4 regions of the Massilia phyllosphaerae genome follow, and region 1 is predicted to be linked to each of the others. Evidence: predicted binding sites of a transcription regulator. Region 1 holds the regulator's gene; each other region holds the start of a gene.
What was found. The regulator FNR, encoded in region 1, switches genes on or off when oxygen is low (the NO sensors DNR and NnrR bind a similar motif). The targets are predictions, from matches to a motif close to TTGATNNNNATCAA.

Region 1 (7,835 bases):
GCGCAGCTGCAGCAGCTTGTCGCCGATCTCGTTGATGGCCTGGTCCCAGGAAATGCGCTCGTACTTGCCGTTCACCAGCTTCATCGGGTAGCGCAGGCGGTGCTCGCCGAAGCCGTGTTCGCGCACCGACGCGCCCTTGGCGCAGTGGGCGCCCATGTTGATCGGCGAATCGAAGGCCGCTTCCTGGCGCACCCAGACGCCGTTGCTGACCACCGCCTCGACCGAGCAACCGACCGAGCAGTGGCTGCAGACGGTGTGCTTGATCTCGGTCGTCGGTTCGGCCTGCACAGGCTCGGCGGCGGTGGCCGGCTGCATCATGTTCAGCGGCAGGTGGCGCGCGAGTGCGCCGGCGCCGGCGGTGACGCCGGCCCCGACCAGGAAGCGGCGGCGCTTGGTGTTATTACCTGAGCCGCTGTCGCGCGATGTTTTCACCAGGGTCATGACATTTCCTCGATTTACCAGTACGCAGCGGTGCGGTAGTAGTTACGGATGTGTTCGGTCTCGTGGTAGCCGCGCGGCTTGGCCGGGTCCGGCGCCGGCACGGCGGCCGGGGCTTCGGCTTCCTTCGCACCGGCGGCGGCGGCCACCGCCAGCGCACCCAGGGGCGCGGCCTTCAGCAGGCTGCGTCGGGTGAAGTCGGGTTTCTGTTCCTTGTCCATGTATGTCCTCAGGCTGCAATCAGGTCATCGGCATCCAGCACCGAAAAGGCCTGGGCTTCGATCGACAGGAAGGCGTCGGCCACGGCGGCCACGACGCGGTAGAAATTCGCCCCCTCGGCATGCGCGATATCGGCCAGGCAGGCCGCATACCAGGGGCGGATGTGCGCTTCGAAAAACTGTTTCTGGACCAGCAGCGGCTGCCGGCCGACGCCCGGCGCGCCCTGGATCAGCACGCGCATGGTCTCGCACAGCGCGCCCAGGTGATCTTCCGACTCGCCGGCGCCGGGCGCGCGCGCCAGGCGCAGGCGCGCGAGGTCGTGGCGCAGCTGGACCAGCGGCACGTCGTTCAGGTGGCCGGTGAGATAGAAGGAACCGAAGGGATTCAGCAGCGGGTTGCCGGTGCTCAGGAACAGCAGCGCGAACTCGTCGGACGCCGCGCCGGCGTCGACCACGCTGGCGGCTTGCGTCAGCTTCAGCCAGGCATCTTCCAGCGCGAACTCGCCGGCGGCAGAGACCGGCTCCGACTCGGCCAGGGCTGCCAGCAGGCCGCCATCGGGTGGCACCAGCAGCAGGCGCGCCAGCAAGGCATAGAAATCGGCACGCGCCTGGTCCTCGCCGCCGAGCGGCAGGCTAACGGATGCGTCTGGCTGCTGAGGAACCATGGTTCTCCCGTTAATAAATTCTTACGGAAAGTGTAGACGCTCGTAAGGACGGAACGCGCACGGTTGAACCGCCTTGCATGCGCGGCCGGTTTACGTGCCAGCGCGTGCCCGCCGCATGCATGACGACAGGCAACGCCAGCACGCCCGTCCAGCGAACGGGGGGCACACGCTCGCTAGACGTGGGCGTCCAGGCCGCGCAGCGGCTACAAGGCCTCGAATGCATTGGGTGGCAGAAAGTGAACAGCTATAATGGCGGGGTATTGACGGCCCTTACCTCCCATGCGCTCCACCGAATTCCCTGCCATCGAGCAGCCGCTGAACGTCCAGGCACTGAAGGCCAAATGCTCGGCCTGCAGCATGCACCAGCTGTGCCTGCCGATGGGCCTGGAAGACGCCGACATGGAGCGCCTCGACCAGATCATCGGCCGCCGCCGGCGCCTGGTGCGCGACGAGCGCCTGTATGCGATGGACGAACCCTTCCGCAACCTGTACGCGGTGCGCTTCGGCCACTTCAAGACCTACCAGGTGAACGCGGCCGGCGCATCCCAGATCACCGGCTTCCAGATGGCCGGCGAACTGCTGGGCATGGACGCGATCAGCGGCGACCGCCACCACTGCGACGCGGTGGCGCTGGAAGACAGCGAAGTCTGCGAGATCCCGTTCGCGCGCCTGGAAGAGCTGTTCGGCCAGGTACCGGCGCTGCTGCGCCACTTCCACCGCATCATGAGCCAGGAAATCACGCGCGAGCAGAACGTCATGCTCTTGCTCGGCAACATGCGCGCCGAGCAGCGCTTTGCCGTGTTCCTGGTCAACCTGTCGTCGCGCTACGCCGCCCGCGGGTACTCGCCGACCCGCTTCCAGCTGCGCATGTCGCGCGAGGACATCGGCAATTACCTGGGACTGACCATCGAAAGCATCAGCCGCCTGCTGTCGCGCTTCAAGAAGACGGGGCTGGTGCAGGTGGACAAGCGCGAGATCGTGCTGCTGGAGCCGGCTCGATTGCAGGCGATGGCGGCGGGCACGGCGCAGTGCAGCCCGATGGCGTAAGAGCGCCTAACAAAACCTTCAGGGCAAGAGATGCGGCTTGCCGGCGTATCGCCGCAGCGGCGGACCGCGAAGACAGTAGGCCGGGTCGGCAACTGCTCGGCGCGACGATGCAACGCAGTCATGGAGGTTTTGTCAGGCCGCTCCAAGCCGTTTTTCCATCTGCAGCGCCCGAATCGCGATCCCGCTGCGGTGCGCGACCAGCCGCTCGCGCAGCGCGCGGAACCCGGCGCGCTCGTAGAACGGCACCGCATTCAGCGACGCCGACAGGAACAGCCGGTCGAGGTCCTGCGCGCGCGCCATCGCTTCCAGTGCCGCCAATAAGGCGCGCCCGATGCCCTGCCCGTGCGCGCCGGGATCGACGAACACCGCATCGACTTCGCCGGTCTCGGCATCCAGCACGGCATAGCCGAGCAGCCGGCCCGCGTCTTCCGCGACGATGCCGCCGCCGGCCCGTACCAGCAGCGGCATGGTGGCCGGCGGCGCGGCCGCGGACCAGGTATCGATGACTTCGGGCGGATAGTGGCTTGCGCAGCTGCTCCGCACGGCACGGGTGCGCAGCGCCCAGAGGGCCACGAGGTCGGCTTCGGTGGCTGGGCGCTGGGATGGCATGCTCATCGTCTGGCCTCGTACGCTATGGGTGCCGATCAATCTATCACGGCCTTCAAGCCAATCCAACTTCCGCGCGCGTGCGCGCCTCCCGGCAGGCATCGGCTAGACTGTTATCAAGACAATCAACAACGCGATCAACAACGCGATCGATAACGTACCAAGGACTTACCTATGCCGCCAATCTCACCGGAACTCCACGAAGAACTCGGCAAACGCCTGCGCCAGAGCCGCGAAGACATCCTCGCCACCGTCCACGCCCGTACCGACGGCGACACCGACGACCGCCCGGCGATCTCGCCGAATGCCCACATGGGCCAGAACGACGACGCCCCGGCCGGCGAAATGCTCAGCCATAACGAAGAGCACCTGGCCGAACACGAAACCAACATGCTGCACGAGATCGACGCCGCCATCGGCCGCCTGGAATCGGGCGGCGCCGGCATCTGCGTGGTGTGCGGCTGCGACATCCCGGAAGAACGCCTGCTGGCGACGCCGACGGTGCAGACCTGCATCCAGTGCCAGGAGCGGATCGAGAAGGAAGAAGGATCGGGGCGCGGGCCGACGATGTGAGTTGGCCGAAATTAGCTCAACCAGCTAGCTCAACCAGCGATAGTTGGCTTGAAAAGTTAGCTTGAAAACCGTCGCCCCTGCGAAGGCAGGGGCCCAAGTTTTGCGATACGCCACCAACTTGGGCCCCTGCCTGCGCAGGGGCGACGTGCATATTACGTGTCTGTCCTACCTTAAACGGTCTTCGAATGTCGCGGCTCCACGCTATTCAAATACCGGTCGAACACCATACAGATATTCCGGATCAGCAACCGCCCCTTCATGCTCACGCTGATCCACTCCTCCCCCACGCTCACCAGCCCATCCCGTTCGAGCCCGGCCAGCGCCTCCAGCTCGCGCCCGAAATAACGCCGGAACACGATCGGAAACGCCTGCTCCAGCGCCGGGATCGACAGTTCGAACTGGCACATCAGCTTCTGGATGATGGCCCGCCGCAGCACGTCGTCCATGCTCAGGCGTACGCCGCGCGCCACCGGCAGTTCGTTGCGGTCGAGTGCGTCGTAATAGTCGTCCAGCGTCTTGGCGTTCTGGCTGTAGGTGGCCCCGACCGCGCCAATGGCGGAAACGCCGCAGGACACCAGGTCGGCGTCGGCGTGCGTCGAATAGCCCTGGAAGTTGCGCTGCAGCCGGCCCTGGCGCTGGGCCAGGGCCAGGTCGTCGCCCGGCTTGGCGAAATGGTCCATGCCGATGTAGACGTAGCCGGCGCGGCCCAGGCGCTCGATGCACAGCTGCAGCAGTTGCAGCTTGGTGTCGCTGTCGGGCATGTCGGCGTCCAGGATGCGGCGCTGCGGCTTGAACAGCTGCGGCATGTGGGCGTAATGGTAGACCGCGATGCGGTCCGGGTCGGCAGCAATGACTTTGTCCAGCGTGGCTGCCATCGTGGCCGGGGTCTGCTTCGGCAGGCCGTAGATCAGGTCGATGCTGACCGAACGGAAGCCGGCGGCACGCGCGGCGCCGATGATGGCCCGCGTCTCCTCCTCCGGCTGGACGCGGTTGACCGCCTTCTGCACGTCGCCATCGAAATCCTGCACGCCCAGGCTGATGCGGTTGAAGCCCTGGCGCCGCAGGCTGTGTACGCGCTCGGGCGACACGGTGCGCGGATCGACCTCGATCGCGTATTCGCCGGCGGCATCGCCGGCAAAATGGAAGCAGCGCCGCAGGTGGTCCATTAGCTCGCCCATCTGCGCGTCCGACAGGTAGGTCGGCGTGCCGCCGCCGAAATGCAACTGCTCGACCTCATTCATCCCGGCGAACAGCCGCCCCTGCATCTCGACCTCGCGCTTCAGGTAAGCCAGGTAGGTGGCGGCCTTGTCGCGCTTCCTGGTGACGATCTTGTTGCAGGCGCAGTAATAGCAGACGGTGTCGCAGAACGGGATATGCAGGTACAGCGAGAGCGGCCGGACGCCGGCACGCGTACGGCGGTCGGCCACGGCATGCAGGAAGTCGCGGTAGCCGAAGCCGTCGCCGAAGCGGTCGGCAGTCGGGTAGGAGGTATAGCGGGGGCCGGCCTTGCCGAGACGGGCAATCAGGTCGGCGTCGAATTCGACGGTCGGCAGGTCGTGCAATTTCATGGTAACAAACTCCTGGTGATCCACATCGCCCATGCAATGTGGAAATCTTTACGAGGAGTTTATTGATCGGGCTCAGCTAAATCTTTGACTTACATCAAAAACCACCGAGCCCTTTAATTAAGCAGTAAGTGAACGCGTATCGATCTTGAACACATCCAGCGCCTGCGACAGATGCACCGCCTGCTCCGCCACGCTGGACGATGCCGCAGCCGATTCCTCGACCAGCGCCGCGTTCTGGCGCGTGATCGCATCCAGTTCCGCCATCGCCGCATTCACCTGGGCGATGCCCTGTCCCTGCTCGCGCGAGGCCAGCGTGATGTCGTGCATGATGACGGCGGCGTCCTGCACCGACGCCACCACTTCGCGCATGGTCTGGCCGGCGTCGCCGACCTGGTCGTTGCCCTGGCCGACCTTCTCGACCGAATCCTCGATCAGCGCCTTGATTTCCTTGGCCGCGCCGGCCGAGCGCTGGGCCAGGCTGCGCACCTCGCCAGCGACGACCGCGAAACCGCGCCCCTGCTCGCCGGCGCGCGCCGCTTCCACCGCCGCGTTCAGTGCCAGGATATTGGTCTGGAAGGCAATGCCGTCGATCAGGCCAATGATGTCGACGATGCGCGTGGCCGAGCCGCTGATCTGGCCCATGGTGGCGCCGACCGCCTGCACCGCCTCGCCGCCGCGGCCGGCGACGTTCGAGGCAGCGCCCACCAGGCCGTCCGCGCGGACCGCGCTGTCGACGTTCTGGCCGGCGGCGGCGGCCACCTGCGCCAGGCTGGCGGCGGTCTGCTCCAGGCTTGCGGCCTGGGCTTCGGTGCGCTGCGCCAGGTCGTGGTTGCCGCTGGCGATCTCGCGCGTGGCCGCTTCGATCGAGCCGACGTTGGCCCGCACGTCGCCGACGATCGCGGTCAGGTTCACCTTCAGCTGGCGCAGCGCCAGCAGCAGGCTGCCCATCTCGTCGTCACGCCCTCTGGGCGGCATGTGCGACAGGTCGCCGCCGGCCAGGGCGTTGACGGCGTCGCGCGCCTGCCCCAGCGGTGCCACGATGGCGTGCTGCAGCTCGGCCCAGGCCAGCAGGGTCAGGACGGCGCCGGCACCGGCCAGCACGCGCCACACGGTGCCGTCGGTAGCGGCGGCCAGCGCCAGCAGCAGCGCCGATTGCGATCCCAGCATCAGGCCGAGGCGGCGTCCCAGCGGCATGCTGCGCAGCGCCAGCAGGCGCGCCCGCCAGCCGCTCTTGGCCACGATGCCGCGGCGGATCGCCAGGCCCTCGGCTTTTTTCTCGCGGAAGCGCCGGTACAGCGCTTCGGCCTTCTTGACCTGGTCGCGCTCGGGACGGGTGCGGACCGACATGTAGCCGACCACGCGGCCGTTTTCCTTGACCGGCACCACGTTCGCCACCACCCAGTAGAAATCGCCGTTCTTGCGGCGGTTCTTGACCATGCCGGTCCAGGGTTCGCCGGCTTGCAGGGTGGCCCAGAGGTCGGCGAAGGCTTCCGGCGGCATGTCCGGGTGGCGCACGATGTTGTGCGCCTTGCCCAGCAATTCGTCGACGGAGAAACCGCTGACTTCGATGAAGGCCGGGTTGACGTAGGTGATGCGGCCCTTGGTGTCGGTCTTGGAAACGATCGACTGGCCGTCCTTGAGCAGGTATTCGATGCCGGTGACAGGCAGGTTGGTGCGCACGGGTAGTCCTTAATTCTGATGAAACATCGCAATTTTATGGATTCACGGCAACTATTTTCCTTGACTTAGATCAAAAACGCGAATGAAACCTGCCTATGTGAAGAAAAAAACAGACGGTTTCGTTGTTGGGCTCAAAATGGGTTACGCTGCGCGCAATAATTGCAGACCAATGTTTTTAAGTGCACAACGGCCTTGCTTAAACCCATGCTTACCCTCAACTAGCGTCGATGAACGATCACCTTTCCCTGACGCGGCACCCCGACGTGCTGTACGGACCACACCAGCCCGAGCTGCTGCGCAATGAAATCCTGGCCGACCTGCTGGAAGCCAGTGCACGCCGGTCGCCCGAGCAGCTTGCGCTGGTGTCCGGCGAACGCCGGCTGAGTTATCGCGAACTCGACGAGCAGGCCAGCCTGGCCGCCTCGCGCCTGATCGAGGCCGGCATCGGGCCGGGCGACATCGTCGGCCTGTGGATGCCGCGCGGCGTCGAGTTGTTGATCATGCAAGCAGCGATCGCCAAGACCGGCGCCGCCTGGCTGCCGGTCGACGAAGACACGCCGGTCGAGCGCCTGCTGGTGTGCATGGAGGATGCCGGCTCGCCGGCGCTGGTCAGCAGCGAACGGATGCGCGAGCGCCTCGGCGACGTCGCCCGGGCGGACGCCGCCCGACCTGTTTACATGGCCGAGGACCTGCTGCTGCCTGCCGCTGACGGCTACGTGCTGCAGCGCCGCGGCGAGGTGCCGGGCAGCGCCCCGGCCTACGTGATCTACACCTCGGGCTCGACCGGCAAGCCGAAAGGCATCCTGATCGACCAGCGCAGCATCTGCCACTTCCTGCGTAGCGAGAACGAGGTGCTGGGCGTGCGTGCCGACGACCGCGTCTACCAGGGCTTCTCGGTCGCCTTCGACATGTCGTTCGAGGAGATCTGGATTTCCTACCTGGTCGGCGCCACGCTCTGGCTCGGCCCCAAGGAAAGCGCGGGCGACCCGGAAGCGCTGCCGCGCCTGTTGACGGAAAACGGCGTGACCGTGCTGCACGCG
Region 2 (7,835 bases), on a different contig from region 1:
CGCCAGCGGATGGCGCGCATTGATCGCCACGCACACGTTCTCGCGGAAGGCCAAGTCCTGGCGCAGGTTGGCGTGCTTCAGCACGTCCTCGTCGAGCCGCGGCTCGCGCCAGAAGCCGACGTCGATCTGGCGCGCGCGCAACGCTTCCCACTGGTCGTTTGGTCCGAGCTCGTGGATGGTCCAGGTCACGCGCGGAAACTGGCTCTGGAACTGTTCGAGCAGGCCCGGGATCGGGCCCCACATCGCCGAGCCGACGATGCCGACGCGCAGGCGCCCGACCTCGCCGCGGTCGATCTGGCGGATGGTGTCGATCGTCATGCGCATGCGGCCGAGCAGGTCGGCCGCTTCCTGCATCAGCGCCTTGCCGGCCACCGTCAGCTCGAAAGTGCGGGTAGTGCGCGCGAACAGGCGCACCCCCAGCTCGCTCTCGAGCTTCATGATCTGCTGCGACAGCGGCGGCTGCGAGATGTGCAGGCGCTCGGCGGCGCGGCTGAAGCTCTTTTCTTCGGCCACTGCCAGGAAGTATTTCAGCTGCTTCAGGTCGATCGACATGGTATTTTCTAGTTGAGCGCGACGGCCAGCCGGGCGCCGACCAGCGCGTTGTGCTTGACCAGCGCGATGTTGGTCGCTAGGCTGCGCCCGCCGGTGAGTTCCTTGATGCGGGCCAGCAGGAAGGGCGTGACCGCCTTGCCTTTCACGCCCTGCGCATCCGCGTCGCCCAGGGCCTGGGCGATGATGCCGTCGATCTCGCCGTTCTGCATCGCCATCTCTGCCGGCACCGGATTGCTGACCACCACGCCGCCTTCCAGGCCGAGCTGCCACTTGGTCCGGATAAAGCGTGCCTGCTCCTCGGGCGCGTCGATCTGGAAGTCGGCGTTGTAGCCGCTGTCGCGCGTGAAAAAGGCCGGGAAGCCGGGCTGGCCGACGCTCAGCACCGGTACGCCGTGGGTTTCCAGGTATTCCAAGGTCAGGCCGATGTCGAGGATCGACTTGACGCCGGCGCAGACCACGGCGACGCTGGTGCGCGCCAGTTCCTGCAGGTCGGCCGAGATGTCGAAGCTGGTCTCGGCGCCGCGGTGCACGCCGCCGATGCCGCCGGTGACGAAGACCTCGATGCCGGCCAGCTGCGCGCAGATCATGGTCGCGGCCACGGTGGTCGCGCCCAGCTTCTTTTGCGCCAGCACGTAGGCCAGGTCGCGCCGGCTCACCTTCAGCGCATCGCCGGCGTTGCCCAGCACTTCCAGCTGCTCGTCGGACAGGCCGATGCAGATCTTGCCGTCGATGATGGCGATGGTGGCGGGGACGGCGCCGGCGTCGCGGATCACCCCCTCGACTTCGCGCGCGGTTTGCACGTTCTGCGGGTAGGGCATGCCGTGCGAGATGATGGTCGACTCGAGGGCGACGATGGGTTTGCCGGCGGCGCGGGCGGCCTGCACTTCGGGGGAAAACTGGAGAAAGGCTTGCATGGTCAGAGTTGTTCCAAAAAATTCGTGTTCATCGTATCGGCATCGGCCAGGCTATCCGGTCCGAGTCCCGGGTGGACGGTGTCGAGCGTGCCGACGGTCAGCTTCGACAGGTGCAGGCCGCGGCGGCAGGCCAGCACCAGGTCGTCGCCACCGTCCTGTACCAGCGACCAGCACACGGCCGCTGCGAAGGCGTCGCCGGCGCCGGTGACGTCGGCCACCTCGGCCGGCAGCGCCTCCAGGCTGGCGATGGCGCCGTCCGCCTGGGTGAGCAGCACACCGGCCGCGCCGCGTGTCACCACCACGTCGCGCGCGCCCTGCGCCTGCACTTCCCGCATCGCCGCTTCGATGGCCGCTTGGTCCTCCAGCGGCCGTCCGACCCGCGCCGCCAGTTCGCCGGCATTCAGGATCAGGAGGCGCACGCCGGCCAGCGCAGGCGGCAGGCGCGCCATCTTCGGCTCCGACACCGCCACCAGCACCAGCGCCACCCCGCTGCGGCGCGCCTGGGCCAGCAGGGCGTCGACCGTGTCCAGCGGCAGGTTCAGGTCGGCCACCACCAGCGCGCTTGCGGCCAGCTGCGCCTCGCGCGCCGCCACGAAGGCCGGCGTCATGCGGTCGTACAGGGCCATGTCGGCCAGCGCTACCACCATGTCGCCGTTCGCATCCAGCACCGCGGTATAGGTGCCGCTGGCGGCATCCTCGAGGCGCAGCGCGCCGTGGGTTGCGATGCCGGCCGACTCGGCATGGGCGAGCAGGGCGGCGCCCGAGCTGTCGCTGCCCACCGCCGTTAACAAAGCAACCGGCGTGCCCAGGCGCGCCAGGTTTTCGGCGATGTTGCGCGCCACGCCGCCGAAGGATTCGGCCTGGCTGGCCGGATTCGAGGTGTGGAGGGCGAGCGGCGCCAGCGAGCGCAGTTTGCGGTCGAGGTTGGCGGCGCCCATGCAGACCACCGGACGGCGATCCGGCAGCACGTAGGCGCGCCCGAGCAGCTTGCGCTCACGGATCAGGCCGGCGATATAGCCGGCCACCGCCGAGCGCGATAAGCCCAGTTCGGTTGCCAGCTCCTGCTGCGAAATGAAAGGATTCGCGCGGATCAGCTGGAGCAATTGTTGTTTTTTCGGTTGTTCTGTCACGGCGTCAGTAGGCGGTTTTACATTCAAACATTTGTTTATAATTTTAAACATATGTTTGGTGAGCGTCAACGCAGCAATTTTTTTGCTGGAAGATTATTGGACAAGCGTCCTATCCATATATAAATGCAGTCTACCCCTGATTTATACATTCGCCGTATAAATCGGCCAGAAAAATGGTATTTGCCATACCAATCCACGATAATGCATAGTTAGAACATTTTGGTGCGCCAGCTTCCCGGAAAGCGTGCGAGCCGCTGCTCCGCTTTACTCTGGCTCCGGCTGCCACCGATCGACTTCCCCTCTATATTGAACCATTCGACAAGGAACACCATGTCCAGCAATACTCCATTCGACGCCCTCGAGGTCATCCGTGCACGCAAGCCGGGTTTCACGCCGCGCGCTGCGCTGATCCTCGGTTCGGGCCTCGGCGTGCTCGCCGAGCAGATGACGGACGCCGTCTCGATCGGCTACACCGAGCTGCCGGGCTTCCCGATCAGCACCGTGCATGGCCACGCGGGCGAACTGGTGCTGGGTACGCTGGCCGGCGTGCCGGTGGTGTGCATGAAGGGGCGCGGCCACTTCTATGAAGGCTATGGCGCCGGCGTGATGACCTCCGCCGTCCGCACCTTCAAGCTGCTGGGTTGCGAACTGCTGCTGGTGACTAACGCGGCCGGCTCGCTGCGTCCTGAAGTGGATGCCGGCAGCGTCGTCATCCTGAACGACCACATCAACCTGCTGCCGGGCAGCCCGATGGCCGGCCCGAACGACGACCGCTTCGGCCCGCGCTTCTTCAGCATGGCCAATGCCTACGACGCCGACCTGCGCGCGATGCTGAACGCCGTGGCCGCCGAGAAGAGCATCACCGTGGCCGAAGGCGTCTACCTGGCGACCCCGGGTCCGCACTTCGAGACCCCGGCCGAAATCCGCGCCTTCAAGACCATGGGCGCCGACGTGGTCGGCATGTCGGTGGTGCCGGAAGTGATCGCGGCACGCCACTGCGGCCTGAAGGTGGCGGGCGTGTCGGCCATCACCAACCTGGCCGAGGGCCTGAGCCCGTTCCCGCTGTCGCATGAGCAGACCTTGAAGTATGCGGCGATTGCGGCGAAGGATCTGGTGACGCTGATTCATGGGTTCGTCGAGCGTCTCGGTACCACGCCTGCAACCGCCACCATCGCTTAATTTTGAGTCGTCGCCCCTGCCTTCGCAGGGGCGACGTGGAGATAAATCATATGTCACGCGCATTCATCCTCCTGCTTGACTCCTTCGGCCTCGGCGCATTGCCCGACGCCGACAAATACGGCGACGCAGGCGCCAACACCCTCGGCCACATCGCCAAGTGGGCCGCCGACAGCGGCCGCCCGATGTACCTGCCCAACCTGGAAACCATCGGCCTCGGCGCCGCCGCGCACAAGGCCAGCGGCGAATGGCCGGCCGGCTTCCAGAAACGCGAAGGCTTCACCGGCGCCTGGGGCGTCGCGCGCGAGCAGTCGACCGGCAAGGACACGCAGAGCGGCCACTGGGAAATCGCCGGCGTGCCGGTGCTGTTCGACTGGGGCTACTTCCCGAAGACCGTGCCTTCGTTCCCGCAAGAGCTGACCGACAAACTGCAGGAGATCACCGGCGTCGCCGGCTGGCTCGGCAACTGCCACGCGTCGGGCACCACCATCATCAACGAGCTGGGCGATGAACACGTCAAGACCGGCAAGGTCATCATCTACACCTCGGCCGACTCGGTGATGCAGATCGCCGCCCACGAAGAGCATTTCGGCCTGGAGCGGCTGTACCAGGTGTGCGAAGCGGCCTACGAACTGGTCAAGCCGTACAACATCGGCCGCGTGATCGCGCGCCCGTTCACAGGCAGCAACGGCAACTACAAACGCACCAGCAACCGCCACGACTACGCCGTGCCGCCGGTCGCGCCGACCCTGCTCGACCATGTCAAGGATGCCGGTGGCGAGGTCATCGCGCTGGGCAAGATCAGCGACATCTTCGCGGCGCAGGGCGTGACCCAACTGATCAAGGGCGCCGACAACATGGCCCTGTTCGACCGCCTGCTGGAAGTGGCCGACACTGCCCCGGAAAAATCGCTGAGCTTCGTGAACTTCGTCGACTTCGACATGCACTTCGGCCACCGCCGCGACGTCGCCGGCTATTCGAACGCGCTGCACGAGCTGGATGCGCGCCTGCCGGAATTCACCAGCAAGCTCAAGGAAGGCGACCTGGTCGTGATCACCGCCGACCACGGCTGCGATCCGACCTGGGCCGGCTCCGACCACACCCGCGAACACATCCCGGTGCTGTTCTTCGGTCCGGCCGCGCAAGCCACGGAACTGCCGGTCGCCGACACCTTCTCCGACATCGGCGCCACGCTGGCCAAGCACCTCGGCGTCAAACCCCTCGCTAACGGAACCGCTCTGCTATGACCCAGAACCTGGATTTCAAACGTAACACCGCCATGGGTCTCGACCTGGGCTGGATCAACCACCTGACGGTCAACCGCGCCGCCGCCGACCGCCGCGCCGCCAGCCTGGCGAACCGCCGCACGGTCAAGAAGGAATACCAGGCGGCCTGGCTGGTGCGCGCCATCGAGTGCATCGACCTGACCACGCTGTCGGGCGACGACACCCCGGGCCGCGTCGAGCGCCTGTGCCGCAAGGCGATGCGTCCGCTGCGTTCGGACCTGATGCAGGCGCTGGGCCTGGACAACCTGACCACCGGCGCCGTCTGCGTGTACCACGAGATGATCAAGCCGGCCGGCGAGATCCTGCAGGGCCGCCTGCCGATCGCCGCGGTGTCGACCGCCTTCCCGGCAGGTCTCTCGAGCCTCGAGACCAAGCTGCGCGAGATCCAGCTGTCGGTGGCCGCCGGCGCGACCGAGATCGACATCGTGATCACGCGCCAGCACGTCCTGACCGGCAACTGGCAGGCGCTGTACGACGAGATGGTGGCTTACCGCCAGGCGTGCGGCGAAGCGCACGTGAAAGCGATTCTCGCCACCGGCGAACTGGTCACGCTGGACAACGTGGCCAAGGCCTCGTGGGTGTGCATGATGGCCGGCGCCGATTTCATCAAGACCTCGACCGGCAAGGAAGGCGTGAACGCGACGATTCCCGTGTCGCTGACGATGGTGCGCGCCATCCGCGACTACTACGAGCGTACCGGTTTCCAGGTCGGCTACAAGCCGGCGGGCGGCGTGAGCACCGCCAAGGCCGCGCTGCAATACCTGACCGTGATGAAGGAAGAACTGGGCAACGAATGGCTGCAGCCGCACCTGTTCCGTATCGGCGCGTCCAGCCTGCTGACCGACATCGAGCGCCAGCTCGAACACTACGTCACCGGCTCCTATTCGGCCGTTCACCGCCACGCGCAACCTTAAGCACACGGACACGTCATGCCAACAATTAAAGAGATTCTGCAAACTATGGATTACGGTCCCGCTCCAGAGAGCACCAAGGAAGCGCAAGCGTGGCTGGACCAGCATGGCCGCCGTTTCGGCCTGTTCATCGACAACAAGTGGACCGAGCCTGCCGAGACTTTCGGCACCTTCAACCCGGCCGACGGCAGCGAACTGGCGCAGGTGACGCAGGCGACCAACGAGGACGTCGAGCGTGCCGTGGAAGCGGCGCGCAGCGCCCATCCGGCCTGGGTCGCCATGGGCGGCCACGGCCGCGCCACCGTGCTGTACACGCTGGCGCGCCTGCTGCAAAAGCACGCGCGCCTGTTCGCGGTGCTCGAGACCCTGGACAACGGCAAGACCATCCGCGAAACGCGCGACGCCGACATCCCGCTGGCCGCGCGCCACTTCTACCACCATGCCGGCTGGGCCCAGCTGCAGTCGGAAGAATTCGCGGACTACCGCGCCGTCGGCGTGGTCGGCCAGATCGTGCCCTGGAACTTCCCGCTCCTGATGCTCGCGTGGAAAGTGGCCCCGGCTCTGGCCGCCGGCAACACCATCGTGTTCAAGCCGGCCGAGTACACCTCGCTGACGACGCTGCTGTTCGCCGAGATGTGCGAGATGGCCGGCGTGCCGCCGGGCGTGTTCAACGTCGTCACCGGCGACGGCCGCGTGGGCGAAGCCATCGTCAAGCACCCGGCCATCGCCAAGATCGCCTTCACGGGGTCGACCGAAGTGGGTCGCCTGATCCGCAAGGCGACCGCCGGCAGCGGCAAGAAGCTGTCGCTGGAACTGGGCGGCAAGTCGCCGTTCATCGTGTTCGACAACGCCGATCTGGACGCGGCCGTCGAAGGCCTGGTCGACTCGATCTGGTTCAACCAGGGCCAGGTCTGCTGCGCCGGCTCGCGCCTGCTGGTGCAGGAGTCGGTCTACCCGCGCTTCATCGCCAAGGTGAAGGCGCGCATGCAGACCCTGCGCGTCGGCTCGCCGCTGGATAAATCCACCGACATCGGCGCCCTGGTCGATCCGGTGCAGCAGCAGCGCATCCACGGCCTGGTCGAATCGGCGCGCGCCGAGGGCTGCGAAGTCTGGCAGCCGGCCCATGCAACCCCGGCCGCCGGCTCGTGGTACCTGCCGACCCTGATCACCGGCGCCTCGACCACCGCCACCGTGGCCCAGACCGAGATCTTCGGCCCGGTGCTGGTGGCCTCGAGCTTCCGCACCCCGGGCGAAGCAATCCAGCTGGCCAACAACACCGTGTACGGCCTGGCCGCCTGCGTCTGGACCGAGTCGATCAGCCTGGCGCTGGACGTGGCGCCGCAGATCAAGGCCGGCGTGGTCTGGATCAACAGCGCCAACCAGTTCGACGCGGCCTGCGGCTTCGGCGGCTACAAGGAATCGGGCTTCGGCCGCGAAGGCGGTAAGGAAGGCATGTACGAATACCTGACGCTGCGCGCCGAAGATGCGCGTCCGGCAGCGCCGCTGCTGGCCGACAAGGGCCGCGCCGACAAGGCCAAGTCCAAGCCGGCCGACGCCGGCGCCAGCGCCAACCCGTTCCAGATCGACCGCACCGCCAAGCTGTACATCGGCGGCAAGCAGGCGCGCCCGGACAGCGGCTACAGCCGCGCGATCGTGGGCAGCAACGGCAGCTTCCTGGCGGACGTGGGCGAGGGCAGCCGCAAGGACATCCGCAATGCCGTGGAAGCCGCGCACAAGGCGTCCGGCTGGGCCAAGGCCACCGCCCACAACCGCGCCCAGGTGCTGTACTACATCGCCGAGAACCTGGCCGCGCGCGCCGACGAATTCGTCGCCCGCATCGCCGCGCAGACCGGCAGCAAGAACGCC
Region 3 (7,835 bases), on a different contig from region 1:
CCTCGCCCTGAGCGGCGTCGCAGTTGGCCATCGCGAACACGCGCGCCGGATCGCCGCTGCCTTCATAGTCCATGGCTTCGCGCACCAGGCCCTTGGGGTCGGTGAAGCGGATGCGGTCGACCAGCGCGAAGGCCATCATGTTGACGTCGTCCAGACCGTTGCCGTCGGCGTACTCGGACACCAGCGCCTGGACCATCATGTCGTAGTTCTTGCGGTTGGGCGGATCGCCCAGGGTGCCTTCGATCTGGCCTTCCAGTTCGCGCGACTGGAAAGCAAATTCCGGATGTACTTTTTTCATGTTTGGATTCGCAATCTTGATTAATGCAGGGTCACGCCATTGAGCGCGAACAGGGAACGCCAGAGTTCGAACGCTTCTCCTTCGGCGTCGAGCACGATACGGTGATTGACGCTCTGGTCGTATTCGTCGCGCTTGGCGCGGTCGGACAGGGTTTCGTAGGCCTTGGTGACGGCCTTGAAGCGCGCCTCCGCGCCCGGCGCCTGGTTGCGGTCCGGGTGGTAGCGCATCGCCAGGGAGCGGTACACCTTCTTGATCTCGTCGTCGGTGGCGTTCGGCGCGACGCCGAGAATCGCGTATAAATTTTCCACTTGAAACTCTCCGGCAGTGCCCAGATAAAAACGTTAAACCGGGATTATCCTATAGAAAGCGCCGGCTTGACAGGCTGGCCATTGATCCCGATTCTTCCTAGTATCGGGCGCACGATTTGGGCGAACCGTGCGCTTAACCACATAAGGCGGCCAGTGGCTACCCTTCTACGGTAAAATGCCCGGAATATTACCTATTCAAAACACCTTTTCATGAGCAACGACAAGAATTCCCCGGCGCCGTCGCCGTCGCCCAATTTTGTGCGCTCCATCGTCGACTCCGACATCGCCGCCGGCACCCATGACCGTCCCGGAATGCCGTCGGTGATCACCCGCTTCCCGCCGGAGCCGAACGGCTACCTGCACGTGGGCCACGCCAAATCGATCTGCCTGAACTTCGGCCTGGCGCGCGACTACCAGGGCCGCTGCCACCTGCGCTTCGACGACACCAATCCGGAAAAGGAAGACCAGGAATACGTCGACACCATCATGGACAGCGTCAAGTGGCTCGGCTTCACCTGGGAGCAAGGCGGCCAGGCGTACCTGCACTACGCCAGCGACTACTTCGACCAGCTGTACGCGATGGCCGAGTACCTGATCCAGAACGGCAAGGCTTACGTCGACAGCCAGAGCGCCGAAGACATGGCGAAAAACCGCGGCAACTTCGGTACGCCGGGCACCAACTCGCCGTTCCGCGACCGCCCGGCCGAGGAATCGCTGCAGTTGTTCCGCGACATGAAGGCCGGCAAGTACAAGGACGGCGAACACATCCTGCGCGCCAAGATGAGCGAAGACGCGATGGCCTCGCCGATCATGACCAACCGCGACCCGGCCCTGTACCGCATCCGCCATGCGCATCACCACCGCACCGGCGACGCCTGGTGCATCTACCCGATGTACGACTACACGCACCCGATCTCGGATGCGATCGAAAACATCACGCACTCGCTGTGCACGCTGGAATTCACCGACCACCGCCCGTTCTATGACTGGCTGGTCGAGACCCTGGCCGACGGCGGTTTCTTCCCGCGTCCGGTGCCGCGCCAGTACGAATTCTCGCGCCTGAACCTGACGTATGTCGTCACCTCCAAGCGCAAGCTGCGCCAGCTGGTGGACAGCGGCGTCGTGAACGGCTGGGACGACCCGCGCATGCCGACCATCGTCGGCCTGCGCCGCCGCGGCTACACGCCGGAAGCCATCCAGCTGTTCTGCGAACGCATCGGCGTCACCAAGGTCGACAGCTGGATCGACATGAGCACGCTGGAAGGCGCGCTGCGCGACGACCTGGATCCGAAGGCACCGCGCGCGATCGCCGTGCTGCGTCCGCTGAAGCTGATCGTCGACAATTTCCCGGAAGGCCAGACGGTCGAGTGCAACGCGCCGGTCCACCCGCACCACCCCGAGATGGGCCAGCGCTCCTTCCCGTTCACGAAGGAACTGTGGATCGAGCAGGAAGACTTCATGGAAGTGCCGACCAAGGGCTACCACCGCTTCACCCCGCCGACCGCCGACAAGCCGGGCGCGCGCGTGCGCCTGAAGTACGGCTTCGTGGCCGAGTGCACCGGCTTCGACAAGGACGAGAATGGCAACGTGATCGCGGTCCACGTGAACTATTTCGAGGATTCGAAATCGGGCACCCCGGGCGCCGACAACTACAAGGTCAAGGGCAACATCACCTGGGTCAGCGCCTCGCACGCCCTGGAAGCCGAAGTGCGCCTGTACGACCGCCTGTTCCTCGATCCGCAGCCGGACGGCGGCGGCAAGGACTTCATGAGCGTGCTGAACCCGAACGCGCTGGAAACCGTCAAAGCGTACCTGGAACCGGGACTGAAGGCGGCTGCGCCCGACCAGCGCTTCCAGTTCGAGCGCCACGGCTATTTCGTGGCCGACCGCGTCGACTCGCAGCCGGGCAAGCCGGTGTTCAACCGCGTGACCACGCTGAAGGACAGCTGGGGCAAGTAATCTCCGCATGCGCCGCCACGCGCGGCAGCACGGCACAAAACCCGGGTCGGTCCACGAACCGGGTTTTTTTCCATACAAGCTCTTTAATCTGCTAGGTCCACTTCGGACCCAACTTACGTAAGTTGCAACGCATAAAGACCGCAAGGACAGCGCCGCCTGTCCTGCCTGCGAGGAGTATGCGATGTCGCTGCTGCAAGAGGCGTTTTCCGTCACCCGCCTGTCGTTCTGGGCAGGCACCCTGCTATCCTCGCTGATCGGCTGCAGCCTGTACGTCAACACGCATCGCTCGATCGAAAGCGATGCACGCCAGCGCTTCCTGAATCATGCCGCGTATGCGCAAAGCGTGATCAGTGTCCGGGTCAAATCGTACACGGACTTGTTGCGTTCGGCGGGCAGCATGGTCCAGAGTTCGCAAGGCGTCACCCAACAGCAATTCCACGAGTTTGCGCGTGGGCTGCATCTTGAGCAAAACTATCCCGCCATTGATTACATCAACCTGGCACTGTTTTTCCATGAAGACCAGCGTGCAGCCTTCGTCACCAAACTGCGTGCCGAGAAAAAGTTCCTGGGCCCGCTGGCCGCCAAACTGGACATCTGGCCATCCGGCGTGCGTCCGGCCTACCTCGCGGTCGGCTACATCGAGCCGGAACAAAAACAGGCCGAGCTCTACGGCTACGACCTGCTGTCCAACCACTTTTTCGGCAACCTGTTGCAGCGCGAGCGCGACGAAGGTACCTTCCAGGCTGCAGGCACGCCGATTCCCGCGCTGTCCCATCCGAACGATACCTACCTGGGCATGCGCATGCCCATCTACCGGCTGGGCCTGCCGCTCGACAGCGTCGCGGGCCGCCGCGCCGCCTACATGGGCTCGATCGGCATCGCATTCAGCGTGCCGAAGCTGCTGAAAGGCGTGATCGACAAGATCCCGGTGAACGGCGTGCGCATGACGCTGTTCGACACCGGCCGGTACATGGATGCGCTTGGCCGCGACCGCACCGGGATACCGCTCACGCTGTTCGACAGCCAAGGAACGACGGCGCTGCCCAAGCCGCCACTGGCAGGCGGCGACGATGTGTTCTCGACCACGCTGCAGATGAATTTCAATAACCGTCCGTGGAGGACGGTGTACAGCGCACCCAAGTCTGCCCTGTACACCGAGTTCGACGTGTACTACCCGAAGCTGATGATGTCGCTTGGCTTCTTCGGCTCGATCATGCTGTACGCGGTGATCTTCATCCTCACCTCCTCGCGCCGCGCGGCCCTGGCGCTGGCCCAGGAAATGACGAGCGAGCTGCGCGAGAGCCAGAGCAAGCTGCAACTGTCGCACCAGAAACTGCGCCGGCTGGCCGACAATGCCTACCAGGTCAAGGAACTGGAGCGCAAGCGGATTGCGCGCGAGGTACACGACGATCTCGGCCAGAACCTGCTGGCCTTGCGCATCGACGCGGAAATGCTGACCACCCGCTCGCGGACCCACAGCCACCTGCACAAGCGCGCCAGCGCCACGCTGCAGCAGATCGATACCACCATCAAGAGCGTGCGCCAGATCATCAACGACCTGCGCCCCACCGTACTCGACCTCGGCCTCTCCGCCGCCGTCGAGTGGCAGGTGCATCAGTTCCAGCGCCGTACCGGCATCCAGTGCGATCTCCATGAAGATCACCTGGAAATCGCCATGCCCGACTATTGCGCGACCGCTTTCTTCCGCATCCTGCAGGAGTCGCTGACCAACATCGTGCGCCATGCCCACGCCAGCCGCGTCATCGTCGAGCTGCGGCTGAACGGCAGCTGGCTGTCGCTGATCGTCCGCGACAATGGCTGCGGCCTGCCGCCGGGCGGACGCAACAAGCATGGCTCATTCGGCCTGGTCGGTATCGAGGAACGTATCCTCATCCTCGGCGGCACCTGCGCCATCTTCAGCGAACCCGATGGCGGCACGACGATCATGGTCTCGGCACCGGTGATCGACCTGCCCGCCGACGAACCGCGCCTGCTGAGCGAACACGAAACCGGTTCCGCCGTCATTTGAGGCACCACGCGGGCCGTCCCGGTCCGCTTCTTCCCTTCTTCCCTTCCGTGCTCCAGCTTGTCGCGCTATTTGTAGCATCGCGGCAACGTCATTCCACTTTTGACCAAACGCAATTACGTGCCCAATGGCCTCAATTACATTGAGTACAGGCAACGCAAATCAAGAACGGTTTGTAGCGAGCCCCTCAACAATACCAAGGGAGGTCAGCACTTTTTGAGCGATATCGAAATAGAGAAAAATTTTGATGCCGACACATGAATTACATGATGTCTGCCAATACTAGGGAAGCAGTTCACATAATTACATTATCAATAAGGACAATCATGAATCTCAACGACCTGTTCAAGGCAGTCATGGCACTCGATCTGAACCCCATCAAAGTCAAGTTGATGCACGTCGAATCGGGAGAAGGTTGGAGCCTTGATAAAGCCACGGCCGTCGAAAAGGAATACCGGCGTTTCCTTTGTCTGATGAAAATGTTCCCGAATGAAGCTGCAGCACCTTTGCAAGATGTCGACACTTTCTGGCACTACCATATCCTCGATACCATGAAGTATGCGGCCGACTGCGAACAGGCATTCGGCTACTTCCTGCACCATTACCCCTATGTCGGGCTGGGCGGCGAAGACGACCAGCAATTCCGCCTCGACAGCGGCGAGCGCATGCGCGTCCTGTACGAAGCCACTTTCAGCGATGCCTATCCGGGCGCCACGGCGATCCGCGCCAGCACTGCCTTCTGCGCCGGACCCGGCATCGACAAGGTCGAAGCGCGTAGCACGGATACCGCATTCTGTGCAGGGCCGGGTGCCAAGCCCGCCTTCTGCGCCGGACCGGGCGCCAAGGCCGCTTTCTGCGCTGGTCCCGGTGCCAAGGCCGCCTTCTGTGCCGGTCCCGGTGCCAAGGCCGCCTTCTGTGCCGGTCCCGGTGCCAAGGCCGCCTTCTGCGCCGGGCCCGGTGCCAAGGCCGTTGCCACTGCCGGCACGCCAAACCAGCCGGTCGCCGCCTTGCGTGTTGCCAGCATCGAACCGATGCGCGCACAAGCGAGCTGACAGGAGTCAGCCATACTGGCCGGCCTGCCCCTTCCAGGCCCGCATCCCGATCCGCCTCCTTCCTGGAGGCGGATTTTTTTTTATCGTCACCCGCGTTGCCAACCCCTTGTTGCACTCCGTCCTTTTCCACTGCGAAACATCAGAATCGATTCCGGTTTGGCCCGCAATATTCAACATGCGACAACCCGTTCATTGGCTAGGAACTTCGCACAAGTGAACAATTATTGATGCAAATCAAATTTGCCTGTGATCCGTTGTTACCAAGCTAAACGACGGACAATAATTTGTTCCATATCAAAAACGTGTGACCGAGTTGATTCTCTGACGTTTCCTAAAACCACTTCTCACTTCCTCGCGATAAGGACGATCATGGATACCAAGACAAATGACCAGTTCCGGGCAATCATGGAACTCGATCTCGAACCCATCAAGATCAAGTTGATGCATGTCGAATCGGGTGAGGCATGGAGTGTGGAAAAGGCGAACGCGGTAGAGAAGGAATACCGGCGTTTTTTATGCCTGATGAAAATGTTCCCTGAAGAGGATACGGCACCCCTGGTCGATGTCGACACCTTCTGGCACTACCATATCCTCGACACGATGAAATATGCGCGGGATTGCGAACGCGCCTTCGGCTATTTCCTGCACCATTATCCTTACGTGGGGCTGCGCGGCGAAGACGACGAGCAGTTCCGCCTCGACAGCGGCGAACGCATGCGTACCCTGTACGAAGCGACGTTCGGTGAAGACTACCCGGTATCGATCGGCGCGGACGCCGCCTATTGTGCCGGTCCCGGCGCAAAGATGGCCTACTGCGCCGGCCCTGGCGCCAAGATCGCCTACTGTGCCGGACCCGGCGCCAAGCCCATCTACTGCGATGCCCCCGTTATGAAAGTTGCGTATTGCGCCGGCCCCGGCATCAAGCCGGCCTACTGCGCCGGCCCGGGGCGCGAAAGCGGCCTACCTTGCCGGCCCGGCACTGGACCACGCGACGCGTGCCTTCAGCTGATTGCCCGCCTGAGCTGGCCAGCCGTCTTCCCGGTGCAGGAACGCCTTATGCCTTCCCTGCACCCGCTTGATCAAGAAAGTCCTGCACCCGCGGGTAGCGCAAGCGCACCCGCAGTTCGCGCTTGATGCGCGTATTCACCAGCTGGCGCGACTCCGACATGAAGGAGAGCCGCAGCGGCGGCACCGTCCGCTCCAGCTCGGCACGCGACAACCTCGGCGGCCGCGCCAGGCCGTGGGCATCGGCGACCAGGTCGAAATACTCGGCCATCTTCATGCGCGTATCGTCCGAGGCGTTGTAGGCACGCCCCGGCAAGGCCCGGAACAGCGCCAGGCACGCCAGTTGGGCCAGATCGTCGGCGTGGATGTGGTTGGTGTACACGTCGTCCTCCGGCCGCAACGCCGGCGTGGCCTGGCGCAGGCGCTCGAGCGGCAGCCTGTCTCCCGCATAGATGCCGGGCGCGCGCAGGATCGCCACCGACCCGCGCGCCGCCAGTGCCCAGGCCCGCAGCACCTGCTCGGCGTCGACGCGGCGCCGCGCGCGGGCGTTGCGCGGCTTGCGCGGCGCGCTCTCTTCGGTCAGTGCCCCGCCGCGGTCGCCATAGACACCGGTCGTGCTGACATAAACCACACGCGCGCCCTCGGGTAGAATGGCGGTCAAATTGCGTGTGCGCAAATCCAGATCCCCCTGCTGCTGCGGCGGCGCCAGGTGCAGCACGTGCTGCGCCAGGCCGCGCAGCCGGCGCAGCGTGTGCGGCCGGTCGAGGTCGGCCACGATGGGCACCGCCCCGGCCGCGCGCAGCGCGGCCCGGCGTTCCGGTTGACTGGTCAGGGCAAACACACGAAAACGCCGGGTGACCCACGGCAGCAAGCGCATGCCGACATCGCCGCAGCCCACGATCAGGAGGCGCGGCCGTTTGAAATTAATCGTATTCATTCCGAGGATTGTATGACGTTCCAGATCACTGTCCAGCCCAGTGGCCACCAATATGCCTGCGAACAGGACGAAACCGTGCTCGCCGCCGCGATCCGCGCCGGCATCGGCCTGCCCTACGGCTGCAAGAACGGCGCCTGCGGTTCGTGCAAGGGCAAGGTCGTCGAAGGCACGATCCACCACAAGCCGCACCAGCAGCGCGCCCTGTCCGAGCAGGAAAAGCTGCAGGGCTACGCCTTGTTCTGCTGCGCCG
Region 4 (7,835 bases), on a different contig from region 1:
GAAGGCGTCCGAATACATGCCGTCGCCATCGCCGCCACTGAAATTCGGGATCACGCGCCGTTCGCGCAGTGCCTCCAGCAGGGCCGGCGGTGCGCCGCTGTCCTGCGCCATTTCGTAATGCGCGCGCATGCCCTGTTCGGTCTCGATCACCAGCAAATGCGGCCGCCCCTCGGCGTCGAACATCAGGAAGCCGGACGGGCTCTTGTATAAATAGTGTTCGACGATCTGGTAGGAGCGTGCGACCTGGTCGACCAGCGCCGCGATCGCCGGATCGCCGACGAAGCGGTATTCGTGCAGCGCGAGCAAGCCCTGCACCACGCGCGACTGCGCCACGAAATAGTCGCGCTGCAGGGCGATCAGGTCGGATTCCAGGCGGTCGAGCGCATCCGGGTCGCTCTTGCGGATGAAGCGGTCGATCAGGCCGCGGTTGAAGGCGGCGATCGCCACTTTCTCGTCGGCCACCCCGGTCAGCAGGATTTTCTTACACGGCAAATCCCTGACCGCTTCGCAGAATTCGATGCCGTTCATCTGCGGCATCGAGTAGTCGACAACCAGCGTCGACGGCGTCATGAAGCGGCGTGCCCGGCGCGCGATCTGGCACAGCTGGCCGACGTGCAGTGCCACGCTGAACGGTTGCGGCTCGTGGGTGTAGGTGTCGACGCAGGGCGACAGGAAGCTTTCCAGGTCCGAGCCGTCGCGGCTCTGCTCGCGCAGCCAGGCGAGGGCGGCGCTGGCATCGCTGAAGGTGATGCTGGGCAGCGCGTTGCCCAGCTGGAAGCGCAGGCTGTGCAGGAAACTGACGCTGTCATCGACCAGGACGGTCATGGTCGGGTGCTGATAGATAGGCAAAGACATGAAGGATTCGGTAGAAATGCTTGGGCGGTGATGTTCGACGGCGATCGATCAATGCGATCGGTCGGCGGAGATCGTTGGGGGAAATTCCAGCGCGAACACGGTCCAGGCCGATTCGCGCGAGCGGCAGCGGATCCGGCCCTGCCAGGCATGGACGATGTCCCGGCACAGGGACAGGCCGATACCGGCGCCGGAACTCGGCGGCCAGGAGTAAAATCGTTCAAAGATATGGGGCAACTGGCTCGCGGAAATACCGCAGCCGGAGTCCATGACCAGCAGGCGCGGCCGTGCACGGGTGCCGTCGATCACGATGCGGACCTTGCCGCGGCCGGCACGCTGCAGCGCCTTGAGCGCATTGCGCAGCAGGTTCAGCAGCACGACCACACACAGTTCGTGCTTGCCAGCAAACCAGAAATTGCCACGTATTACCACGCTGACGTTGTCGCGCTGCTCCTGGCCGGTGAACGGATAGCGCTCGACCACATGCGTGACCACGTCGGCCATCGACACGTATTCGGTGGCCGTCAGCTGCTGGTTCAGCGCCGCTGCCGATTGCAGGAACAGGTCGATCATCTGGTTCATGTGGCGCACTTCGAAGCCGATGCGCTCCATGGCACCGGCAACCGCAATGTCCTCAGGATCCAGTTGCACGGTGCCGGCAGCGCCGGCAGGGGGCTGCCCACGCGCCTTGAGCGAGCGTTCGATGCCGCGCACGTTGGCCGCCACGCTGATCAGCGGCGTTCGCAGCTCGTGCGAGACCATCGCCAGCGCCTGCGCCATGCCGGCCAGTTTTTCGCCCGCCAGCACGCGCCGCCCTACCCGGGTTACCGACACGATCGCGACCGTGAACAGATAGATCGGTGCCTGCTCCAGTACCACCGGGCTGGCCAGGAAGGCGGCTTCGCCGTGCAAGGCAAAGGCGACGGCGGCCAGCAGCGTGCCGCACAGCCAGCTCGCCAGCGCCCACCAGCCGTCGAACTGGAACAGCACGATCAATGCCACGAGTAGCGATTCGCCCCACACGGCCGAGCCGTGGTTCATCAGGAACATGTAGCTGAAGAAAAACGGCAGCACGTAGGTGACGCCGATGAATTCGTAGACCTGCATCGTGCGCGGCTGCGCCAGCCAGCGCAAGCGCTTCAGGAAGAGTGCCGGCACGCACAAGGCGACGCCGAACAGGCGCAGCGCCAGGCTCTCGTACTGTTGCGGAAAGAACACAGTCCATACCACGTAGTACATCGGCATACCGAGGCAGCCGATCCAGGCCAGGCATTGCAGGCGCCAGGCGAGCCGATCGCTTTCCTTTCCATTGCCGAGCAACCATTGCATGACGGATGCCCTCAGCCCGCGCAGGCGGGCATCGATCAAGAAAGTGCTATCGGATAAGACTTTTTTCACGGCTATGGTCGGAGATCGGCAGTCAAGTCGCACAACGCGTCATGCCCAGGTCATCGTTGTACTGTCAAAATTGATTTTACGCAATTTCTCGTGGTATTAACTAAGTATCGTTGAAATACATTGATTTTAGTCAAATGTAGCGCTAACACGGCATTATTCGAATCTGCGTAACCACTTATCAACTTTTATTTCACCGCCAACCGGAGGAAGCATGACCCCAGCACTCAATATCGAACGTTTCGCCACCCAACCGGCTGCCCGCCGCATGCCGGAATTCGTGACCCGGCGCATGGATGAGCACTATGTGACCCGTGTGGAAAAGCTGCTTGGCGGCGAACACATGCACGTCTGGGCGCCGCCGCAAGCCGGTGCGGTCATGCTGGCCGGCAACGACTACCTGTGCATCGCCAACGAACCGGCCCTGATCGACGCCCAGGTGCGCACCCTGCAAGGCACCCAGGGCCAGATGCTGATGTCGTCCGTGTTCTTGCAGGAAGGTAGTTATCAGCATCGCCTCGAAGCCAAGCTGGCCGCCTTCATGCAGGCCGAAGACGGCGTGCTCGCCCAGTCCGGCTGGGCGGCAAACGTCGGCTTGCTGCAGAGCATCGCAGAACCCGGCATTCCAGTCTACCTCGACATGCTGGCCCATGCATCGCTATGGGAAGGCGTGCAGTCGGCACAGGCCCTGCCGGTACCCTTCCTGCACAACAGTCCGGCCCATCTCGAGCGCCAGATCGAAAAACATGGCGGTGGCGTGATCGTGATCGACGCGCTGTACAGCACCAACGGCAGCGTCGCGCCCCTGCTCGAGTTCGTCGAACTGGCCGAGCGCAGCGGCAGCATCCTGATCGTCGACGAATCGCATTCGCTCGGCACCCATGGCCCGGGCGGCGCCGGCCTCGTGGTCCAGGAAGGGCTGACCGAACGCGTGCATTTCAGGACGGCGTCGCTGGCCAAGGCGTTTGCCGGTCGCGCCGGTTTCATCACCTGTTCGAGCCACTTCAAGGGCTACTTCCTGTCAGCATCGCGGCCGGCCATCTTCAGTTCCTGCCTGCTGAACCACGAACTGGCCTGGTTCGACGCCGCAGTCGATTTCATCAGCAGGGCGGACGAGCGCCGCGCGGCATTGCACCGGAACACGCAGGAGGTGAGGGTGCGCTTGAGCGAACTCGGCTATTGCATCGACGACGGCACCGAGCAGATCATCGCGCTGGAAGCCGGGCCGGAGCCGAAGACCCTGGTGTTGCGCAAGGCACTGGAAGCGCGTGGCATCTACGGCGCCGTGTTTTGCGCACCGGCCACCGCGAAGAACCGCTCGCTGGTGCGTCTGACCTTGAATTCCGGTATGACCCGGGAAGAGATCGAGAAGCTGGTGGCGGCCTGCGCCGACATGCGTAGCGAGGTCGACCTGGTCAACTGGTCGTCGTCGAGCCGTCGCAAGCGCATGCACTAGGCGCCTTGCGGGAAGGCGGGTATGGGGGAGAGCGCACCAGTGCGCTCCGGTGCCTGTTTTTTCTCCCGCAGCCCGCAGATTATTGCAACTAACCGACGATTGCCAAAGAACAAAAAACCGGCAGCCAGGAAGGATGGCACGCCGGCGTCCGAGCACGCGCGCTGTTGACGGAGACCGGATTCAGCCCGCAAGAGCATCGTCCAGGTGTCCGCCGCGCCGCGCACGGCTCATTTCGGGCGATACATCCTGAATAGTTGTTCCGCCCCGATTTCGAAGTAATCCGCCGGTCCGCCGCCGCGCAGGATGTGGCCTGCCGCGCCGGTATCGTAGACGCCGTCTTTCAGCAGCGAACGGTCGATATGGATGCCGACCACTTCGCCCAGCACCAGCCAGGTCGGCACCGTCTCGCCAGCGGCTGTCTGCAGCTGGACGATCTGGGTGCAGCGGCACTCGAAGGCCACCGGGGTCTCGCCGACCCGCGGCACGCCGACCAGGCGCGACGCGACCGGCGTCAAGCCGGCCAGCGCGAATTCGTCGACCTCGGGCGGCACCGCGGCGCAGCTTGCGTTCATCGGTTCGGCCAGCGCGCGGGTGGCGAGATTCCACACGAACTCGCCGGTCTGCTGGATGTTGCGCAGCGAATCCTTGGCGCCGATGCTGGCGAAACCGATGATCGGCGGGGTGTAGTTGAAGGCGTTGAAGAAACTGTAGGGTGCAAGATTCAGGATGCCGTCGGCGCTGCGCGACGAGATCCAGCCGATCGGACGCGGGCCGACGATGGCGTTGAAAGGATCGTGCGGCAAGCCGTGGCCGTTGCGCGGTTCGTAGAAGTGGATGTTGCTGGTCATTCTGTCTCCTTGATGCCAGACCGAACCATACATCATCCGCGCCGGCCGCGTGAGCGCAGCGGCGATTTTCAGTGTGCCGTGTCCGCCGCCGGCGGCGCTTGCGCCTCGGTATCGTCGGCGCGTTTCTTGCGCAAGCCGCGGTTGGCGGCGACCACGCCCACGCCCAGTAGTGCCAGGCTCAGCATCGCACCGACCGACGGCGCCGACAGCCAGCGCAGCGGCTGGCCCGGCGTCTCCGACGGTTCTTCCTGCGGCGGATCGGACTGTGGTGCCGCCTGCGTGACCGCGGGCGGGTCGAGCGGCGGCGCGCCGGCAAAGAAGGGGATCAGCGCCTGCACCAGCGCGGCCGTGTCCTGCGGCCCGCAGCTGGTCAGCAGCTTGCCGTCGCACACCACGTCCTGGTTGCGCCAGGTGGCGCCGGCATTCACCACGTCGTCGCGCACCCCCGGCCACGCCGTGACGGTACGGCCGCCGGCCAGCCCGCAGGACACCAGCAGCAGCACCGCCTGCGACATCAGCGCGATCGGCTGGTCCAGCGCATGGGCCTGGCGCAGGAAACCGCGTGCCGGGCCGGATTGGCGTAGCAGGTCCGGGCCGATGTAGCCGCCGGGGACCAGCAGGGCGTCGAAGTCGGCCGCGACGGCATCGCCGATGGTCTTGTCGACGCGCAGCAGGTCGGCCGACTGGTGCACGTGCATGGCACGGATGCGGCCGGGACGCAGGGCAATGACGGCGACCTCGGCGCCGGCGGCCTTCAGCGCCGTCACCGGCGTGACCAGTTCCGCCTGCTCGACGCCATCCGCGGCCAGCACGGCGACGCGCTTGCCGGTAAGTAGTTGCGGGCTCTCCATGTCGTCCTCGGGTCGAACAGCATGTCTGACAGAGTCTGCCGACAGGTCTTTAGTTCCGCAGGACGTCGCCGCTCAGCCCGGCAGCGGTGGATTGGTGGCCGACTTGACTTCCTTCAGCACGAAAGCGGTGTACACCTCCTTCACGCTCGGCAGGCCGTTGATCTCGTTGCCGGCAAACACACCGTAGGCTTCGAGGTCTTCGGCGACCACCATCAACTGATGGTCGTAACGGCCGGAGATGCGAAAGCAGGCCAGCACCTGCGGGATCCCTTGCACCGCCTCTTCGAAGGCCTGCACGGTGGCCGCATCCTTCTTGTCGAGCGAGATCTGGACCATGGCCATGACCTGGTAGCCCAGGCGGCGCGGATCCAGGCGCGCATGGTAGCCGCCGATCAAGCCTTCCTCTTCCAGCCGCTTGACCCGGCGCCAGCAGGGCGACGTGGTCAGCGATACGCGCTCTGCCAGGTCGGCGCTGGACAGGCGGGCGTCCGCCTGCAGTTCCTCGAGGATTCGACGGTCAATACGGTCGAGTTTGATATGCGACTTGCCCATTGCTTCAGTTTTTCCAAAAATCAGTATTTCGCGCAACAACCGTTCCAAAACGGATTATGACAGCGCTGTGAATATGGTAAATCTTTGCGATAGAGAAAGCCTATAATTTTTGTAAGAAGGCAAAAAAACAACAATAGCGGTTCGCCGCATCGAGGGAAACAACCACGCCGGTCAAACGCCGGCTTACGTCAGGCGCGTCATCACGTGTCCTGGCGGCAGCACCCCTCTGGAGACAGAAAGACAACGCCGACACGGCGCGCAGCTGCTCGTACCACTCCCGCATCACGCATCACGCATGACCGACCGTTTCACGGCGACCGTATTTTACGTATTTGATGTCATCTAAGGAGTAGTCCCGCATGTCCGCACCATCCACCCCACTGAAACCCTTCGCCGCCTTGCTGGCTGCCTTATTCGGCGCTGCCGTGCTACCGGCGACCGCGCTGGCGCAAAACGCCGAGGGCGCGAATCCGAACTTGCAACGCGTCGTGGTAACCGGTTCGTCGATCGCCCGTATCGACGGCGAGACCGCCTTGCCGGTGCAGATCCTGAAGCGCGAGGATATCGAGCGCGTCGGCGCCACCTCGACCGAGGAACTCGTCAAGCAGCTGAGCTCGCTTTCCAGCGCCGGCAGCTCGACCACGGTCGCCAACGCGTCCGGCTATGGCGGCGGCAGCATCGCCACCGTGTCGCTGCGTGGCCTGGGTTCGGCGCGCACGCTGGTGCTGGTCAACGGGCGCCGGGTGTCGGTGTACGGCGGCGGCTCGGCCGGCGCGGCGGGTTCGTCGGTGGACGTCAACAGCATCCCGCTGTCGGCCATCGAGCGGGTGGAGGTACTGAAGGACGGCGCGTCGGCCATCTACGGTTCGGATGCCATCGCCGGCGTGGTGAACTTTATCCTGCGCAAGGATTTCACGGGTCTCGAGATCAGCGGCAACTACGGCCAGACCAGTGACCGGCTCGGCCGCGACCGCAAGGCAACGCTGTTCGGCGGCCTCGGCCGCATGGACACGGACGGCTGGAATTTGACTGGTGGCATCACCGTCCAGCATACCGACCCGATCCAGGGTACCGACCGCGCCTTCGCGCGCCGCCTCAACGTCGCCGAGCAGAACGACTACACCTCGTCGATCGCCTTCCCGGCCAACGTGGTGCTGAACCGCAATGGCGTGCTCGGCAACCCGGCGCTGCCGAACTGCGGTCCGTATTCGCTGGTATCGCCGTACTCGAGTAACCGCTGCACCTACGACAACAGCCCTTACGTGTCGCTGCAGCCCGATTTCGAAAAAGCCAGCTTCATCGCCAACGGCCGCCTGCGCCTGAACGACGATGCCGAAGCCTACTTCGAATCCGGCTACACCAGGAACAAGATTACCTCGACCACCCAGCAGGTGCCGCTGTCCTACAACGCCATCACCACGGCGACCAACCCCTACGTGCCGGAATTCCAGAAGCTGATCGCGCAATACCCGCTGATGCAGACGAAGTACAGCAACATCGGCCGCGGCGGCTTCATCCTGATCCCGTCCAGCCCGTACTACCCGACCGCCTTCGCCGCCGCCAACAACCTGGCCGGCGTGCCGCTGCTGCTGAACTACCGCGACGTCGCCAACGGCCAGCGCAACACCCGCGACATCTCCGAAAACGGCCGCTTCGTGGCCGGTGTGCGCGGCACCCTGGCCGGCTGGGACATGGACAGCGCTTTCCTGTACACCCAGAGCAAGGTGCACCAGAACCTGCTGTCGGGCTATGCCCAGTATTCGCGCGTCCTGCCGATCTTCAACAGCGGCGTGATCAATCCGTTCGGCGAGACCACCGACCAGGCCGCGCTCGACGCCGTGCGCGCCGCCGAGTTCCGCGGCACCAGCTACAGCTCGAAGA

Region 2: U1H99_RS17430 (carbohydrate kinase) is a predicted target of FNR. The motif match lies at 2,652-2,665, and genes of this name have one in related genera.
Region 3: U1H99_RS21770 (glycine-rich domain-containing protein) is a predicted target of FNR. The motif match lies at 5,868-5,881, and genes of this name have one in related genera.
Region 4: cqsA (alpha-hydroxyketone-type quorum-sensing autoinducer synthase) is a predicted target of FNR. The motif match lies at 2,371-2,384, and genes of this name have one in related genera.

What each region holds. Positions count from the first base shown of each region.
Region 1 covers NZ_JAXSQX010000005.1:437,096-444,930, forward strand. The annotation lists gene U1H99_RS20740 (formate dehydrogenase subunit alpha) at 1-441, opposite strand, end outside; gene U1H99_RS20745 (formate dehydrogenase) at 456-659, opposite strand; gene U1H99_RS20750 (TorD/DmsD family molecular chaperone) at 668-1,321, opposite strand; gene fnr (fumarate/nitrate reduction transcriptional regulator Fnr) at 1,601-2,368, shown strand; gene U1H99_RS20760 (GNAT family N-acetyltransferase) at 2,501-2,983, opposite strand; gene U1H99_RS20765 (TraR/DksA family transcriptional regulator) at 3,149-3,547, shown strand; gene hemN (oxygen-independent coproporphyrinogen III oxidase) at 3,718-5,115, opposite strand; gene U1H99_RS20775 (methyl-accepting chemotaxis protein) at 5,233-6,795, opposite strand; gene U1H99_RS20780 (Pls/PosA family non-ribosomal peptide synthetase) at 7,023-7,835, shown strand, end outside.
Region 2 covers NZ_JAXSQX010000004.1:358,891-366,725, reverse strand. The annotation lists gene U1H99_RS17440 (LysR family transcriptional regulator) at 1-552, opposite strand, end outside; gene U1H99_RS17435 (pseudouridine-5'-phosphate glycosidase) at 561-1,466, opposite strand; gene U1H99_RS17430 (carbohydrate kinase) at 1,469-2,596, opposite strand; gene xapA (xanthosine phosphorylase) at 2,927-3,775, shown strand; gene U1H99_RS17420 (phosphopentomutase) at 3,826-5,019, shown strand; gene deoC (deoxyribose-phosphate aldolase) at 5,016-5,972, shown strand; gene U1H99_RS17410 (aldehyde dehydrogenase family protein) at 5,988-7,835, shown strand, end outside.
Region 3 covers NZ_JAXSQX010000006.1:115,791-123,625, reverse strand. The annotation lists gene U1H99_RS21795 (hypothetical protein) at 1-298, opposite strand, end outside; gene U1H99_RS21790 (DnaJ domain-containing protein) at 319-606, opposite strand; gene U1H99_RS21785 (glutamine--tRNA ligase/YqeY domain fusion protein) at 817-2,565, shown strand; gene U1H99_RS21780 (sensor histidine kinase) at 2,747-4,594, shown strand; gene U1H99_RS21775 (glycine-rich domain-containing protein) at 4,918-5,643, shown strand; gene U1H99_RS21770 (glycine-rich domain-containing protein) at 6,013-6,777, shown strand; gene U1H99_RS21765 (NAD-dependent epimerase/dehydratase family protein) at 6,698-7,585, opposite strand; gene U1H99_RS21760 (CDP-6-deoxy-delta-3,4-glucoseen reductase) at 7,598-7,835, shown strand, end outside.
Region 4 covers NZ_JAXSQX010000012.1:123,627-131,461, forward strand. The annotation lists gene U1H99_RS29405 (response regulator) at 1-855, opposite strand, end outside; gene U1H99_RS29410 (sensor histidine kinase) at 904-2,181, opposite strand; gene cqsA (alpha-hydroxyketone-type quorum-sensing autoinducer synthase) at 2,462-3,703, shown strand; gene U1H99_RS29420 (flavin reductase family protein) at 3,931-4,551, opposite strand; gene U1H99_RS29425 (DJ-1/PfpI family protein) at 4,620-5,402, opposite strand; gene U1H99_RS29430 (Lrp/AsnC family transcriptional regulator) at 5,475-5,954, opposite strand; gene U1H99_RS29435 (TonB-dependent receptor) at 6,314-7,835, shown strand, end outside.